One region of the Verrucosispora sp. NA02020 genome, then DNA from elsewhere that is predicted to be linked to it. Evidence: riboswitches for the same ligand, from Rfam matches in the RefSeq annotation. Region 1 holds a riboswitch; each other region holds the start of a gene.

Region 1 (4,502 bases):
AGGCTGAGGAGCCTGTTGTGGCGTTCCGAAGGCGGTTGACGCTACGCGGTGCGTATCCTCGCGTACCGGAGGGTGATATTGGATGTGCCTTCGTTCGCCTCAGAGAACCTGGGACAGGAAGCGGCGTAGGCGCGGGTGCTCGGCCGACTCGAAGATCGCGGCCGGCTCGCCGGCCTCCAGCACCACTCCGGCGTCCATGAACGCGACGGTGTCGGCGACCTCGCGCGCGAAACCCATCTCGTGAGTCACCACCACCATGGTCATGCCCTGCGACGAGAGGTCCGCCATCAGCGACAGCACGCCCTTGACCAGCTCCGGGTCGAGCGCCGAGGTGGCCTCGTCGAAGAGCATCACCTGCGGCTGCATGGCCAGCGCCCGGGCGATGGCCACCCGCTGCTGCTGCCCGCCGGAGAGGTGCGCCGGCCGGGCGTCGGCCTTCGCCGCCAGCCCCACCCGGTCCAGGTGGGTACGCGCCACCGCCACCGCCTCGTCCTCGCCGAGCTTGCGGATGCGCCGTAGCGCGACGGTGATGTTGCGCAGCACGCTCATGTGCGGGAAGAGGTTGAACTGCTGGAACACCATGCCGACCCGCTGCCGCAGGGCGTCCGGGTCGTCGCGCAGCACGCTGCGCCCGTCCAGCAGCACGTCACCCTTGTCCGGTTCGAGGAGCCGGTTGACGGTCCGCAGGAGCGTCGACTTACCGGACCCGGAGGGGCCGATCACGCAGGCGGTCGCGCCGCGTGCGACGTCCAGGTCCACCCCGCGCAGCACCTGGTGAGGGCCGAAGGCCAGGTGTACGTCGCGCAGGCTCAGGCTGACCGAGGTGCTCATCGTTGGTTGCCTCCGGCGGCGCCGGGCAGCGCCAGGTCGAGGTCGTCCGGGTCGTCACCGGCCGGTCCGGTCGCCGGGCGGCCGTGCCGCAGCCGCCGGTCGATCCAGTTGACGACGTGCGTCAGCGGCACGGTCAGGGTCAGATAGAAGAGCCCGGCGAGCAGCAGCGCCGACTGGTTGCCGGTGTTGGCCGCGTAGTCCTGCCCGATCCGGAACAGCTCCCGCTGGCTGGCCAGCAGACCGAGGAAGTAGACCAGGCTGGAGTCCTTGATCAGGGCGATGAGCTGGTTGACCCAGGCCGGCAGGACCCGCCGGACACCCTGCGGGATCACCACCACCCGCATCGCCTCCCACCAGGAGAAACCGAGCGCGCGGGCGGCCTCCACCTGGGTGGCCTCCACCGACTGGATGCCGGAGCGGAAGATCTCCCCGATGTACGCCGACGCGATCAGCGACAGCGCCAGGATGCCCAGCGGGTACGGGTTGGGTCCCCACACCTGCATGCCCAACGGCGCCAGACCGACCCCGATCAGCAGGATCGTCGCCGCCGCCGGCAGACCGCGGAACACGTCGGTGTAGACCCGGGCCGGCCACCGCAACCAGCGGGTACGCGAGATGCCCGCGACGGCCAGCACGATGCCCATGGCGGAGCCGAGCAGGGCGGCGGTGACCGCCAGGATCAGCGTGTTCGGCAACCCGACGGTGATCATGTCGGGCAGCGCCTCGCGCATCGACTCCCAGTCGAAGAACGTCTCCCACAGGGTGCGCAACGGATCCACGGTCGACCTCCGCCCTACTCGCTCGTCGTCCTACCTCAGGAGGCGGCCGGCGCCGACACCTCGCCGCTGCCCGGGGTGAAGTCGGCCGGGATCGGCCGGCCCGGGTAGTACTGCTCCTGGAGGCGGGTCCAGGTGCCGTCGGCGATGACCTCGTCCAGGGCCCGGTTCAGCGCCTCGCGCAGCGTGTCGTTGCCCTTGGCGACCGCGTACGCGGTGGGTGCCGGGCTGAGTTCCTTCGCCGCGACCGTGATCCTGCCGCCGCTGTCGGCGGCGGTCTTCTCGCCGATCTCGGCCGGGGCGATCCAGGCGTCGGCGGTGCCCGCCTTGAGCTGGTTGATCGCGCCGTTGTAGTCCGGCACCCGCACCGGGTCGAGGCCACGCCCGGTGGCGTAGTCGTCCTGGACGGTGCCCTGCACGACGACCACCCGCTTGCCCGACAGCTCGTCGAAGCTCGCCAGCGTCGAACCGGCGGGCACGTCGAGGCCGAAGTATCCGAAGTCGTAGCCGTTGCCGAAGTCGACCGTCTTCTTCCGCGCCTCGGTGATCGTGATCGAGGAGCTGCCGACGTCGAACTTGCGGTTGTTGACCTGGGCGAGCAGACCGGAGAAGTCGGTGCCGACGAACTCGACCCGCAGCCCGAGCTTGTCGGCGGCGGCGACCAGCAGGTCGTTGTCGAACCCGGTGAACTCGCCGTCCTTGAGGTACACGTTCGGCGGTGCGTCGGTCAGCGTGCCGGCCCGCAGCACCCCCGGCTGGAGCAGGTTGTACGGGTTCTCGGCGGGGTCACCGTCCGCGCCGCAGGCGGTGAGGGTGACGGCGGCGAGCACGGCGGTGACGCCGACGGCGGCGGCCCGGGTGAGGGCAGGAAGGAATCGCACAGGTGTCTCCTGATGAGCGGCGGCGGGCACGCACGTGCCACACCGACGGTCCGCCGTGGGACGGACCGCGAAGGATGGGAACGAACGGGGTGGTCGTCCGACCGGGTGGGGTCGACGGCCGGGTGGCGACGCGGTCAGCTACACGCGGCGCTGCACACCCGCATCATGTCGACGTGCCGACGCCGGGTCAGGTGCCGGCAGGCAACCGGTCGATCGGGGTACGCCATGGCTCTCCTCAAGGTCGTGATGACCTGGGACACCAGGCCACGCTTGCACCGGAGATCGCTCCGATGCCTGGTCCTCACCCGGGGCACCCCTGCGCGGACGAGGGTTGCCGGCCAGCGAGCCGGGGCTTGACGCTGACGCTCTTGACCTGCCGCCGAGGCTAGCAGCCCGTGACGGGGCAGCGTCCACCCGTTATGACCACGCTCACGCGGGGTGTTGCCCGCTGCCCGCGTGATCCCTTACGGTCTGCTCAGCGGTGGGCGGTGCGGTCCGCATCCGACCCGACACCGCCGGTGGTCCGTCACGCGGACCGGGGAGGTGGAAACCCCGGGCCCCGCGCACGTGGCGGTCGGGACCGGCGGGCGAACCCCGACCGGCGGTCGGCGCGTCGAGGCGCCGGGCCGACGGTGTCCGGGGCGCGGAACCCACCGGGAGCACCCCGTGTATCTCACCCCTCACGAGCAGGACCGCCTGCTCGTCCACGTGGCGGCGGACGTCGCCCGACGCCGCCGCGAGCGCGGCCTGCGTCTCAACTACCCGGAAGCCGTCGCGGTGCTCACCGCCTTCCTCCTCGAAGGTGCCCGCGACGGGGCGTCCGTGGTCGACCTGATGGCCTCCGGCCGCACCGTCCTGAGCCGGGACGACGTGCAGGACGGCATCCCCGAGCTGCTGAGGGAGGTGCAGGTGGAGGCGACGTTCCCGGACGGCACCAAGCTGGTGACGGTGCACCACCCGATCCCGTGATCCCCGGGGAGATCCTGCCGGCGGCGCGGCCGGTGGAGATCAACGCCGGACGTCCGGTGACCACGCTGCTCGTGGTGAACACCGGTGACCGGCCGGTGCAGGTCGGGTCGCACTACCACTTCGCCGAGGCCAACCCGGCCCTGGACTTCGACCGGTCCGCTGCCTGGGGGCAGCGTCTCGCCGTACCGGCCGGCACGTCCGTGCGGTTCGAACCGGGCGTGAGCCGCACCGTGGACCTGGTGCCGCTGCGCGGCGCGCGGATCGTCCCCGGCCTGCGCGGCGAGTGCGCCGGCCCGCTGGACCCGGCCCCGACGACGGCGGTGCCCGACGACGGCGCGCAGCGGAGCGGAGCGACGGCATGAGCATGGTGGAGCGGGAGCGCTACGTGGCGCTCTACGGGCCGAGTACGGGCGACCGGATCCGGCTGGCCGACACGAACCTGCTGATCGAGGTCGAGCACGACCACTGTGCCGGCGGCGACGAGGCGGTCTTCGGCGGCGGCAAGGTGATCCGCGAGTCGATGGGGCAGTCCCGGGCCACCCGGGCGGAGGGGGCCCTGGACACCGTCATCACCGGCGCGGTGGTCCTCGACCACTGGGGCGTGGTCAAGGCGGACGTGGGGATCCGCGACGGGCGGATCGTCGCGCTGGGCCGGGCGGGCAACCCGGACACCATGGACGGTGTGCACCCGGAGCTGGTGATCGGACCGGCGACCGAGGTGATCGCCGGCAACGGCCGGATCCTCACCGCCGGGGCGGTCGACACCCACGTGCACTTCATCTGCCCGCAGATCGTCACCGAGGCGCTGGCCGGTGGGGTCACCACCCTGGTCGGCGGCGGCACCGGACCGGCCGAGGGGACCCGGGCCACCACCGTCACGCCGAACGCCTGGCACCTGGCCCGGATGCACGAGGCGCTGGACGCGTTCCCGGTCAACGTGCTGCTGCTCGGCAAGGGCAACACGGTCTCCGCCGAGGCGCTCTGGGAACAGCTGCGGGCCGGTGCCGGCGGCTTCAAGCTGCACGAGGACTGGGGCACCACCCCG
Region 2 (4,502 bases), 2.2 Mb from region 1:
GTCGTACGTCGGCCAGGGCGTCGACCGCGCCGACGGTGGCGGCGAACCGGGCGGCCGGGGCGGGGTGGTCGGGATCGTCGCGCAGGTGCGCCCGGCTCAACGCACTGACCCGTTTCCGCCCGCGCTCGCGCAGTACGCGCAGGCCGCGCTCGAACAGCGCCCGACCGACCCCCCGGCTGCGATGGTCCGGGTGCACGACCAACTCGCCGGAGGCGTTCTCGGTGTTGTCGAGTTGCGGCAGGTCGAGCAGCAGGTAGCCGGCCGGGGTGCCGTCGACGTGGGCCAGCAGGGCGAGGGTCTCGGTGCCCGGCATCGGCTGGTGGAACAGCGAGGTGAACCGCTGCCGACTGAACGGGGGGTAGTCCGGCAGGTCGGTCGCGGTGTAGTCGGCACCGATCCGGTACGCCTGTTCGATGGCCGACTCGTCGTCGGGACCGAAGGAGGTGATGGTGATGGCCATCTCCGCAGCCTGCGGGACGACCGACGAAGGGGCCAGCGATTATTCGCCGGCCCCTTCGGAAAGCTTGGTCGGGAGGGACGATCGCACAACGCCTCCGGCGCTGGGTCGTAAAGACTGAAAGTCTACGGCGAAACGCCCTCCCGCACGAAGCATCTTGCGCCGCCCGGTTCCTGCCGTCAAGTACTCGACGGCGTGTTTTCCGCACTCACCGCTAAAAGCCCGTTACCCGGCGGATCGGTCGGCGTGCAACATGCCACTCGGGCGACGGGCTCGCGGTGTGTCTCAGCCGAGCAGGCCGGCGTCGCGGGCGGCCCGCAGCGACGGCTTGATCCGGTGGGTCGGCCCGACCTCGCCCGCGACCGCGTCGAGCGTCTTGAGCCCCTCACCGGTGTTGTAGACCACCGTCTCCGCGGTCGGGTCCAGCTTTCCGGACTCGACCAGCTTGCGCAGCACCGCGACGGTCACCCCGCCCGCCGTCTCGGCGAAGACCCCGGTGGTACGCGCCAGCAGCCGCACGGCGGCACGGATCTCGTCGTCGTCGGCGTAGTCCATCCAGCCGCCGGTCCGGCGTACCGCCTCCAGGGCGTACAGACCGGCCGCCGGGTCGCCGATGTTGAGCGACTTGGCGATCCCGGTCGGCTTGACCGGGGTGATGGTGTCACCGCCGCCGTGCAGGGCGGTGGCGATCGGGTTGCATCCGGCCGACTGGGCGCCGAAGACCTTCCACCCGCCGGCCGGCACCTCGACCAGGCCGATCTCGACCAGTTCGCTGAACGCCTTGTCGACCTTGGTGAGCAGCTCACCGGAGGCCATCGGGATGACCACCTGGGCCGGGATCCGCCAGCCGAGCTGCTCGGCGACCTCGTAGCCGAGCGTCTTGGAGCCCTCCGCGTAGTACGGCCGGACGTTGACGTTGACGAAGGCGGTGTCCTCGAACTCGTCGGTCTCCACCAGCTCGCCGCAGAGCCGGTTCACGTCGTCGTACGAACCGTCGATGGCGACCAGCTCGCCGCCGTAGACGGCGGTGGTCACGACCTTGCCCTGCTCCAGGTCGCTGGGGATGAACACCACCGACGGGGTGCCGGCGCGGGCCGCGTGGGCGGCGACGGAGTTGGCCAGGTTGCCGGTGGAGGCGCAGGCGAACCGGGCGAAGCCGAGCGCCCGGGCGGCGGTCAGCGCGACCGAGACGACCCGGTCCTTGAACGAGTGGGTGGGGTTGGCGCTGTCGTCCTTGATCCAGAGCGGGCCGGTGATGCCCAGCTCGGCGGCGAGCTGGTCGGCGGCGACCAGCGGCGTGAAACCGGGGTCCAGGGTGACCCGGGTGGCCGGGTCCTGGCCGGCGGGGAGCAGCGCCGCGTAGCGCCAGATGTTCTGCGGGCCCGCCTCGATCTGCTCACGGGTCACGGTGGCGAGGGCCGCCGGGTCGTAGTCGACCTCCAGCGGGCCGAAACACTCGTAACAGGCGTGCTGCGCGGCCAACGGGTAGCGGGCGGAACAGGCGCGGCAGACCAGGGCGCGGGCGGGGCTGGCGGTGGTGTCGATCCCGGTAGGGGCGAGCGTCGACGTCATGTCCGAGTCCTCTCATCTTCCCCCACATCGCACCCTGCGGCGGGGACGGAATTGGCACCTGCCCCACGGGACGCTCAGCGATGAGCGCGCGGGGTGGTTGCCGGGGCGTCTTCGGGCCGTATCCCTCAGCCCCTCTGGATGAGGTATTCAGTTGTGCCGCCGAGTCTAGGCAATCCCGCCGCGCTCGTCAGCGTTCGATCTCAGCCTGTGAGCGATTCCTCACCGCCGCCACCACCCGCGCAAGCGCGTCGACCCTGGATCGGGCAGCCCCGGCAGCGCCGGGGTGACCTGGTCCAGGGTCGCGCACGAGCGTCGGTCGGTCACCGCACCGGCCGGGTCAGGCCGGTACGGACCTGCGTTCGGCCGCCTTCAGGTCCAGTGCGGCACCGTTGCGCTGGCGCAGCAGGTTGTCCAGCGCCCAGCTACCCGGGCCGAGCACCGCGATCAGCAGGAACGACCAGCAGAACAGCACCGACAGCTCGCCGTGGTTGCGCAGCGGCAGCAGCGCCTCGGGCTGGTGGACGACGAAGTAGGCGTAGGCCATCGAGCCCGACGCCACCAGTGCCGCCGGTCGGGTGAAGAGACCGAGGAGCACGAGGGCACCGCAGACGGCCTGGATCAGCGCGGCCCACCAGCCCGGCCAGGTGCCGAGCGGGACGGGTTCACCGCTCCCCCGGGCACCGCCGAAGACGCCGAACAGAGACGACAACCCGTGGCAGAGAAACAGCAGGCCGATGACCATGCGGAACAGGGACAGGGCCGGCCCGCCGAACCGGTCAGTACGCATTCCGAAACCTCCATTGTGGATGGACGAGGGCAACCAGAATGCGGGACTGATAAATATTTGTCGATGCAATCTCTTCCTTTGGGAACGCTCCCACATCGATGGTAGCGACTGAAACTCCCGAGGGAACCCCCCTCGGCGAAGATCATTTCGATCACCCTCCGTAACGACTCCCTGTACACCCTGGACATCTGACGGCAACAAGTCGCGGTCATCCGATCCGGGGCCGCGCGCCCACCCGGGTCCGGAAGCGGCCACCGTCGTCCCACCAGCCGGTACGCGGGGCGGTCCCCGACCGACCGGGAGGCCGTCCCGAAGCGCCCACCTCGCCACCCCGACTGCCCGCCGAACGATCGAGGACCGTGATGCGACGATGGGCCGATGCGAGAAATCCACGGGGGATCGATGCCGGATACGACCACGAGACGCGGCGACGGAGGCCGGGCCTACCGGCGTCCTCGGCTCGTCGCGCTGCTGACCGCCTTCGCGCTGCTCGCCGGCTGCGCACCGACCGACGCGTCCGGCAACGTCCCGGGTGACGGACCGACGGAGCAGGCCGACCCGGCCACGAGCCCGACCACGGCCGGCCCGGACGCGCCGGAGGTCTGTCCCGAATCGGGGGTACGGATCCGCTACCTCGGCGTCAGCGCGGCCATGGGGCTCCGGGCGATGGGCGTGGAGCTGGTCAACTGCGGCGACCGCCCGTACAAGCTGCGCGGCTATCCGGCGCTGCGTCTGTTCGACGGCGAGGGGGCACCGATCACCGTCCGGGTGGTCGAGGGGGCGGCCGGAATCGCCTCGGGCTTCGACGACCCACCCCGGCCGCTGGTGCTGGCACCGGGCGCCACGGCCGGAGCGGCCGTGATCTGGCGCAACCTGGTCGACGATCCGACCGTGGTCGCCACCGACGCCGCGCGGGTGGAGATCGCGGCGGCCAAGGGGCAGCCGGGGCAGGAACTCGACATGGAGGGGCCGATCGACCTCGGCAACACCGACCGGATCGGAGTCAGCGCCTGGAAGAAGCGGACGGGCCCGACGCCGACGCCCACCGAGTCGGCGGACGACGGCGTCGACGCCGCACTCAGCTGGTGATGTCCTTGCGGGTGAAGCGCCAGAAGGCGAGCCCCCAGAAGAGGGTGGCGTAGCAGATCGCCGAGACGGCGCCCCGGACGATGTCGTCGGTCTGCACCGGCGTGGAGAGCAACCCCAGCCAGGCGGTGCTGTAGTGGGTCGGCAGGAACGACCGGATCGCGCCGAGCGCGGTGATCTGGTCCAGGATGCTGGAGAGGATCCACAGCAGCACCGCACCACCCACCGCGCCCAGCGCGGCATCGGTGACCACCGAGAGCAGGAACGCCAGACCGGCGACGACCAGCAGGACGACCGCCAGGTAGCCGAGCACCGCGAGCAGGCGGAGCAAACCCTCGCCGGGTTCGAGCTGTGCGGCGACCGTGCTGCGCAGCGGCGACCAGCCGTACCGCAGGGTGCCGATCAGCAGGGCCGTACCGGCGAGCAGCACCAGCGCGAACGCCGAGTAGGCGAGCGCCACCAGCAGCTTCACCGTCAACAGCCGGGCCCGGGGCACCGGCACCGCCAACAGGTAACGCAGGCTGCCCCAACTCGCCTCGCTGGCCACCGTGTCGCCGCAGAACAGCGCCACCACCACGACCAGCAGGAACGAGGCGGAGA
Region 3 (4,502 bases), 1.4 Mb from region 1:
ACGTGGTGAAGTTCTGGATGCGGCAGGGCGGGGACTGGTACAGCCGGTTCGACTCCAGCAAGACCGTCTCCCGGCACCTCACCGACGCCGCCGACACCGACCCCGCCCACCCGTACAGCGTCACGCTGGACCTCGGCGCCAACCTGAACCAGTTCCGCTTCGTCAACGCGTTGGAGTTCACCGGCGCGAACCTGGCCACCGTCGACGGGAAGATGCCGGGCGAACTCGTGTTCATGGTCGAGGCGCCGCTGGTCGAGCAGAACGCCGTCACCCTGACCGAGACCCGGCCGGTGGGCGGGAAGCCCGCCGCGCTGCCCACCATCCGCATCCATCCCAGCCCGCGCGCCCACCAGGTCCAGGACGCCCTCGACACGATCACCGCCGATGTGGTGTCCGCCTTCGGAGGCGAGGTGTACGAGCAGCTCTGGGCTCCGCTCGGCGGGGTGTCGCACGAGGTCGGCACCATGCGGATGGGTCGCGACACGCCGGGCCGGGAGCGGCCGGGGGTGGTCGACGAGGACCTGCGCGTCGCCGGCCACCGCAACCTCTATGTCTGCGACCTGTCCGTCTTCCCGAACTCACCGGCGGCCAACCCGACGCTGACGTTGGCGGCGCTGGCCATGCGCCTCGCCGCCCACCTCAGCACCGGACGACTCACCGCCCCCGGGGCGTGTTGATCACCTGGCGTAGTCCGTGCAGGAGTCGGTCGACGTGCTCGGCGGTCGTGCCGATGCCGATGCTGGCCCGGATCGCGTACCCGTCGGTGGGGCGGCCGAGCCGCGTGGCCGCGTCGGCCAACAGCTTCCGGCTGAGCGGGTGGGCGCAGAACAAGCCGTCTCGTACGCCGATGCCGTGCTCGGCGGAGAGCCGGTGGGTGATGTCGGCTGCCCGCCGGTCGGCGACGGTGAAGCTGACGATGCCGACCCGGTCGTGGTCGGCGTCGAACGTGCGCAGTTCCGCCACCTGCGGCAGGGCGCCGAGGCCGTCGCGCAGTCGGGCCAGCAGCTCCTGCTCGTGGTGAGCGAGTACGTCCGGTGCGGCGGCGGAGATGGTGGCACAGGCGGCGGCGAGTGCCACCGCTCCCAGCAGGTTCGGCGTGCCGGCCTCGTGTCGGGCCGGGCCGGTCTGCCACTGCACCTCGGCGGGTTCGTCACCGACGTGCCTGGTGGCTCCACCGCCGGACAGGTACGGGTCGGCGGCGTCGAGCCAGTCGGCGCGGCCGGCCAGGACGCCCGCACCGAAGGGCGCGTACAGCTTGTGCCCGGAGAGCGCCAGGTAGTCGATACCGGCGGAGGCCATGGAGACCGGGCGGTGCGGGGCCAGTTGGGCGGCGTCGACGGCGATCCGCGCGCCGTGCCGATGGGCGATCTCCGCGATCTCGGCCGTCGGCCAGACCTCGCCGGTGACGTTGGAGGCGCCGGTCACCGCCACCAGCACCGGCCCCGCGTCGCCCAGGTCGGCCAGCGCCCGGGTCAGCCCGGAGGTCACCTCGGGCAGGTCGGCGGGCACCGGCAGGCGGTGCACGTTCGGCCAGGCGAGGAGGTTCGCGTGGTGTTCGCCGGCCCAGGTCACCACGGTGGTGTGCGGGGGCAGGGCCCGGGCGAGCAGGTTCATCGCGTCGGTGGTGTTCCGGGTGAAGATCACGTGGTCGTCCGGCCGGACGTCGAGGAAGTCCGCGACGGTCTCACGGGACTGCTCGTACGCCAGCGTGCACCGGCGCGACGCGAGGCCGGCGCCCCGGTGCACGCTGGCGTACCAGGGCAGCAGCTCGGTGACCGCGTCGGCGACCGGGACGAGGCAGGGTGCGGTGGCGGCGTAGTCGAGGTTGGCGTACGCGACGGTGGTGCCGTCGGAGAGACGGACCGAAAGGTCGACGCCGAGCACGGCAGGAGCGATCGTGGGCACACTCGTCCTCAGGTGACAGTGGACCCGTGCGGGTCCGCGCTTGCCTCCGGCGATCGCCGACGGCCTGGTCTCACCCGGAGGCACCCCACCGCGGATACGAGGGTTGCCGGTCAGCAGGCCGGGGCCTTTGCGCTGACACTCTTGACCGCTGCCGATGCTGCCACACGGGCGAGCCCGCCCGCCAGTGCCCGTCGGGCACCCGGCATGTCCCTGTTCGTACGACACGAGACAGCCCCTTGAGTCGTCCCGCCTGACCGGTCGGCTCGCTGTCGCGCCGGTCCGGGTGGCCGCTCGGGAACAGACGTGAATCCGACGCCCCGGGTGCGCGATTGCGCGGGCGCGCTTCACCACGCACAGTGACCACAGTCACCTGCCGCCGATCGGCTCGGAGCCCCTTCGCCGCTGCTCTGTCGGCCATGTGAACGCGGGTCGGCGCGGCATGTCGGTGATTCGACGGAACACTGTCCGGAAAGCGTCTCCACCACGCGGAATAGCACACTCCATGATGGACGGACCAGCGGTTCGACTGTCAGCTTTGCGAAACACTTTCGCGCTCTGATCTGCCCTACGGTGAACCGGCGTTACCGCAGCGACCACGCCGCAACCATTGGGGAACGCATCACCATGCGCATACTCGCCGTGCCCGTCAGGGTGGACGCCCTGTGGCTCGCCACCGACCGGACCGTGACCGGACCGACCGCCGACTTCACCCGCCTGCCGTACGTCGACGCCAGCACCGGCCGGGACGCCGACTTCGGTGAGCGCAACCTCAGCGACGCCATCCTGCCCGGGTCGTTCCAGCAGGACCTGCTGTTGCCGGCCGGCATCCACCTGCACTGGTCACTGCCGGACGCGCTGACCCGGTTGACGCACGGCGCCGCGACCGGCGGTGGTGCGCCCGCCGTCGACCTGCCCCGGGTGCCGAACCGGTGGCTGGTCACCCGGACCGCGCCGGGTGGGGCCCAGGACCGCTGGATGGTGGAGAGCGACGCGCTGGGCGACGTCGACCGGGGCGGGGTGACCTATCCGCTGCGGGCGGCCGATCCACGCGGCACCACCGGACGCCCGTGGCGGTATCTCGGCCGGAAGCTGCCGCTGTCGGCGTGGCCCGGTACGCCGACCGACCGGGTGGCCGCGCTCACCGCGCTCGGCTACGGCGAGCCGACCTTCGCCGCGTTCTATCCGAACTCGTCGAGCGTGTTCGGGTTGCACGACGACGGCTACGGGGCGGTGCCGCCGCCGAACGGCCTGCGCTACGACGTGGTCGGCTGGTATGCCGAGACGGCCGACGACGAACTGCTGGCGGTGGTGGCGACGGCGGCCGGGCCGAGCTGGCCGCAGACCATCGCCGACGAACTGGACTGGTCGGTGCCGGCCGACACCGGCGGCGACGCTCCGGCGCGGATGCTCTGCTTCGGTCGGCTGACCTTCGCCGCGACGGCGAAGCGGGCGCCGGTGCCCGGCCCGACGACCGACTCCGAGAGCGGGGTCTGGGTGGCGAACACCGCCACCGAGGCGCTCGCCGCGCACCTCGGCGCGGTGTTGCCCGGGGTGACCGAGACGCAGACCGAGGAGCTGCTGGAGGCGCTGACCGTCGCCGACGAGTTGGAGAGCGGCGTGTTGGACCTGCCGGCCCGGCTGGCTCAGGCCCGGCATGCCGCGTCGTTCGGCACGGTCGCCTCCGGGGTGGCCTGGACGGTCCGCCGGCAGGACGACCCGCTGGACGGCGGGGACGAGGGGGCGCCGGTCACGGTGCCGCAGCGCCAGGCCCGGGAACGGTTGGCGCTGCCGGGGAGCTTCGGCGACCTGCTGGTCGCGCTGAACGAGGCGCAGTCGGCGTACGACGCGGCGGCGGCCGAGGTCGCCGGGGCACGGCGGCGGATCTTCGCGGACTGGACCCGGTACCTGGTCTGTGCGTACCCGCCACCGGGTGCCCGGGAGGACTATCCGGACCCGGATCTCGTCGGCTGGTATCTGCGGCGGGAGGTGTCGGCGTTGTCCGCCCGGTTGGCAAGGCTGGGAAGTTGGCCGCCGGTGGACACCGGCACGAGTCTGGCGCACCGGTTGCAGGCCGCCCGGCAGGCCGCGCAGTCGGCGCTGGACACGGTCAACGCCACGGCGGCGGCGACCGCGCGGAGCCGGTTCGAGTTGCAACAGGTCCCGGGTACGCCGTACCAGGTGCCGAACGAACCGGTGGTGCTGCTCACCGGTGCGGCGGCCACCCCGTCGGACCGGTACGGCCGCGACGGCGCGGACCAGCCGGACGGGCTGCTGCCGTGCCTGGCGGTGGAGCTGGCCGTCTCCGAGGCCGACCTGCGGACCGCGACCGGGGTGACCCGCCTCGGTGACCTGCTCGCGGCACTGGCCACCAAGCTCGCCACCGGGCAACCGGAACATCCCGCGCTGCGGTCGTGGACGGGTCAGCCGTGGCATCCGGTGCTGCTGCACTGGGAGGTCGAGTTCTTCCCGGCGCGGGCGGGCAACAACCTGGACCCGTCCGGGCGGGACTTCGACCCGGCGTTCGTCACGACTAACTACGAGCTGCCCGACGGGGACCGGGAACTGCGCCCCCGGGCGGAGAAGGACGTGCTGGACAC

The links. A riboswitch is a leader RNA that binds a small molecule or an ion and turns the genes downstream of it on or off. The one in region 1 is predicted to bind S-adenosylmethionine.
Region 2: linked by a shared signal. The riboswitch ahead of thrC (threonine synthase) and the one ahead of HUT12_RS19380 (ABC transporter substrate-binding protein) in region 1 are both predicted to bind S-adenosylmethionine.
Region 3: linked by a shared signal. The riboswitch ahead of HUT12_RS13475 (aminotransferase class V-fold PLP-dependent enzyme) and the one ahead of HUT12_RS19380 (ABC transporter substrate-binding protein) in region 1 are both predicted to bind S-adenosylmethionine.

The regions. Positions count from the first base shown of each region.
Region 1 is NZ_CP054923.1:4,452,400-4,456,901, reverse strand. Features, by position in the region: gene HUT12_RS19390 (amino acid ABC transporter ATP-binding protein) at 100-831, opposite strand; gene HUT12_RS19385 (amino acid ABC transporter permease) at 828-1,610, opposite strand; gene HUT12_RS19380 (ABC transporter substrate-binding protein) at 1,646-2,488, opposite strand; SAM riboswitch class IV at 2,750-2,862, opposite strand; gene HUT12_RS19375 (urease subunit gamma) at 3,155-3,457, shown strand; gene HUT12_RS19370 (urease subunit beta) at 3,454-3,819, shown strand; gene HUT12_RS19365 (urease subunit alpha) at 3,816-4,502, shown strand, end outside.
Region 2 is NZ_CP054923.1:6,679,885-6,684,386, forward strand. Features, by position in the region: gene HUT12_RS29870 (GNAT family N-acetyltransferase) at 1-460, opposite strand, end outside; gene thrC (threonine synthase) at 743-2,029, opposite strand; SAM riboswitch class I at 2,039-2,174, opposite strand; gene HUT12_RS29880 (DoxX family protein) at 2,367-2,816, opposite strand; gene HUT12_RS29885 (DUF4232 domain-containing protein) at 3,219-3,905, shown strand; gene HUT12_RS29890 (ABC transporter permease) at 3,895-4,502, opposite strand, start outside.
Region 3 is NZ_CP054923.1:3,085,925-3,090,426, forward strand. Features, by position in the region: gene HUT12_RS13470 (GMC oxidoreductase) at 1-677, shown strand, start outside; gene HUT12_RS13475 (aminotransferase class V-fold PLP-dependent enzyme) at 655-1,884, opposite strand; SAM riboswitch class IV at 1,937-2,052, opposite strand; gene HUT12_RS13480 (hypothetical protein) at 2,545-4,502, shown strand, end outside.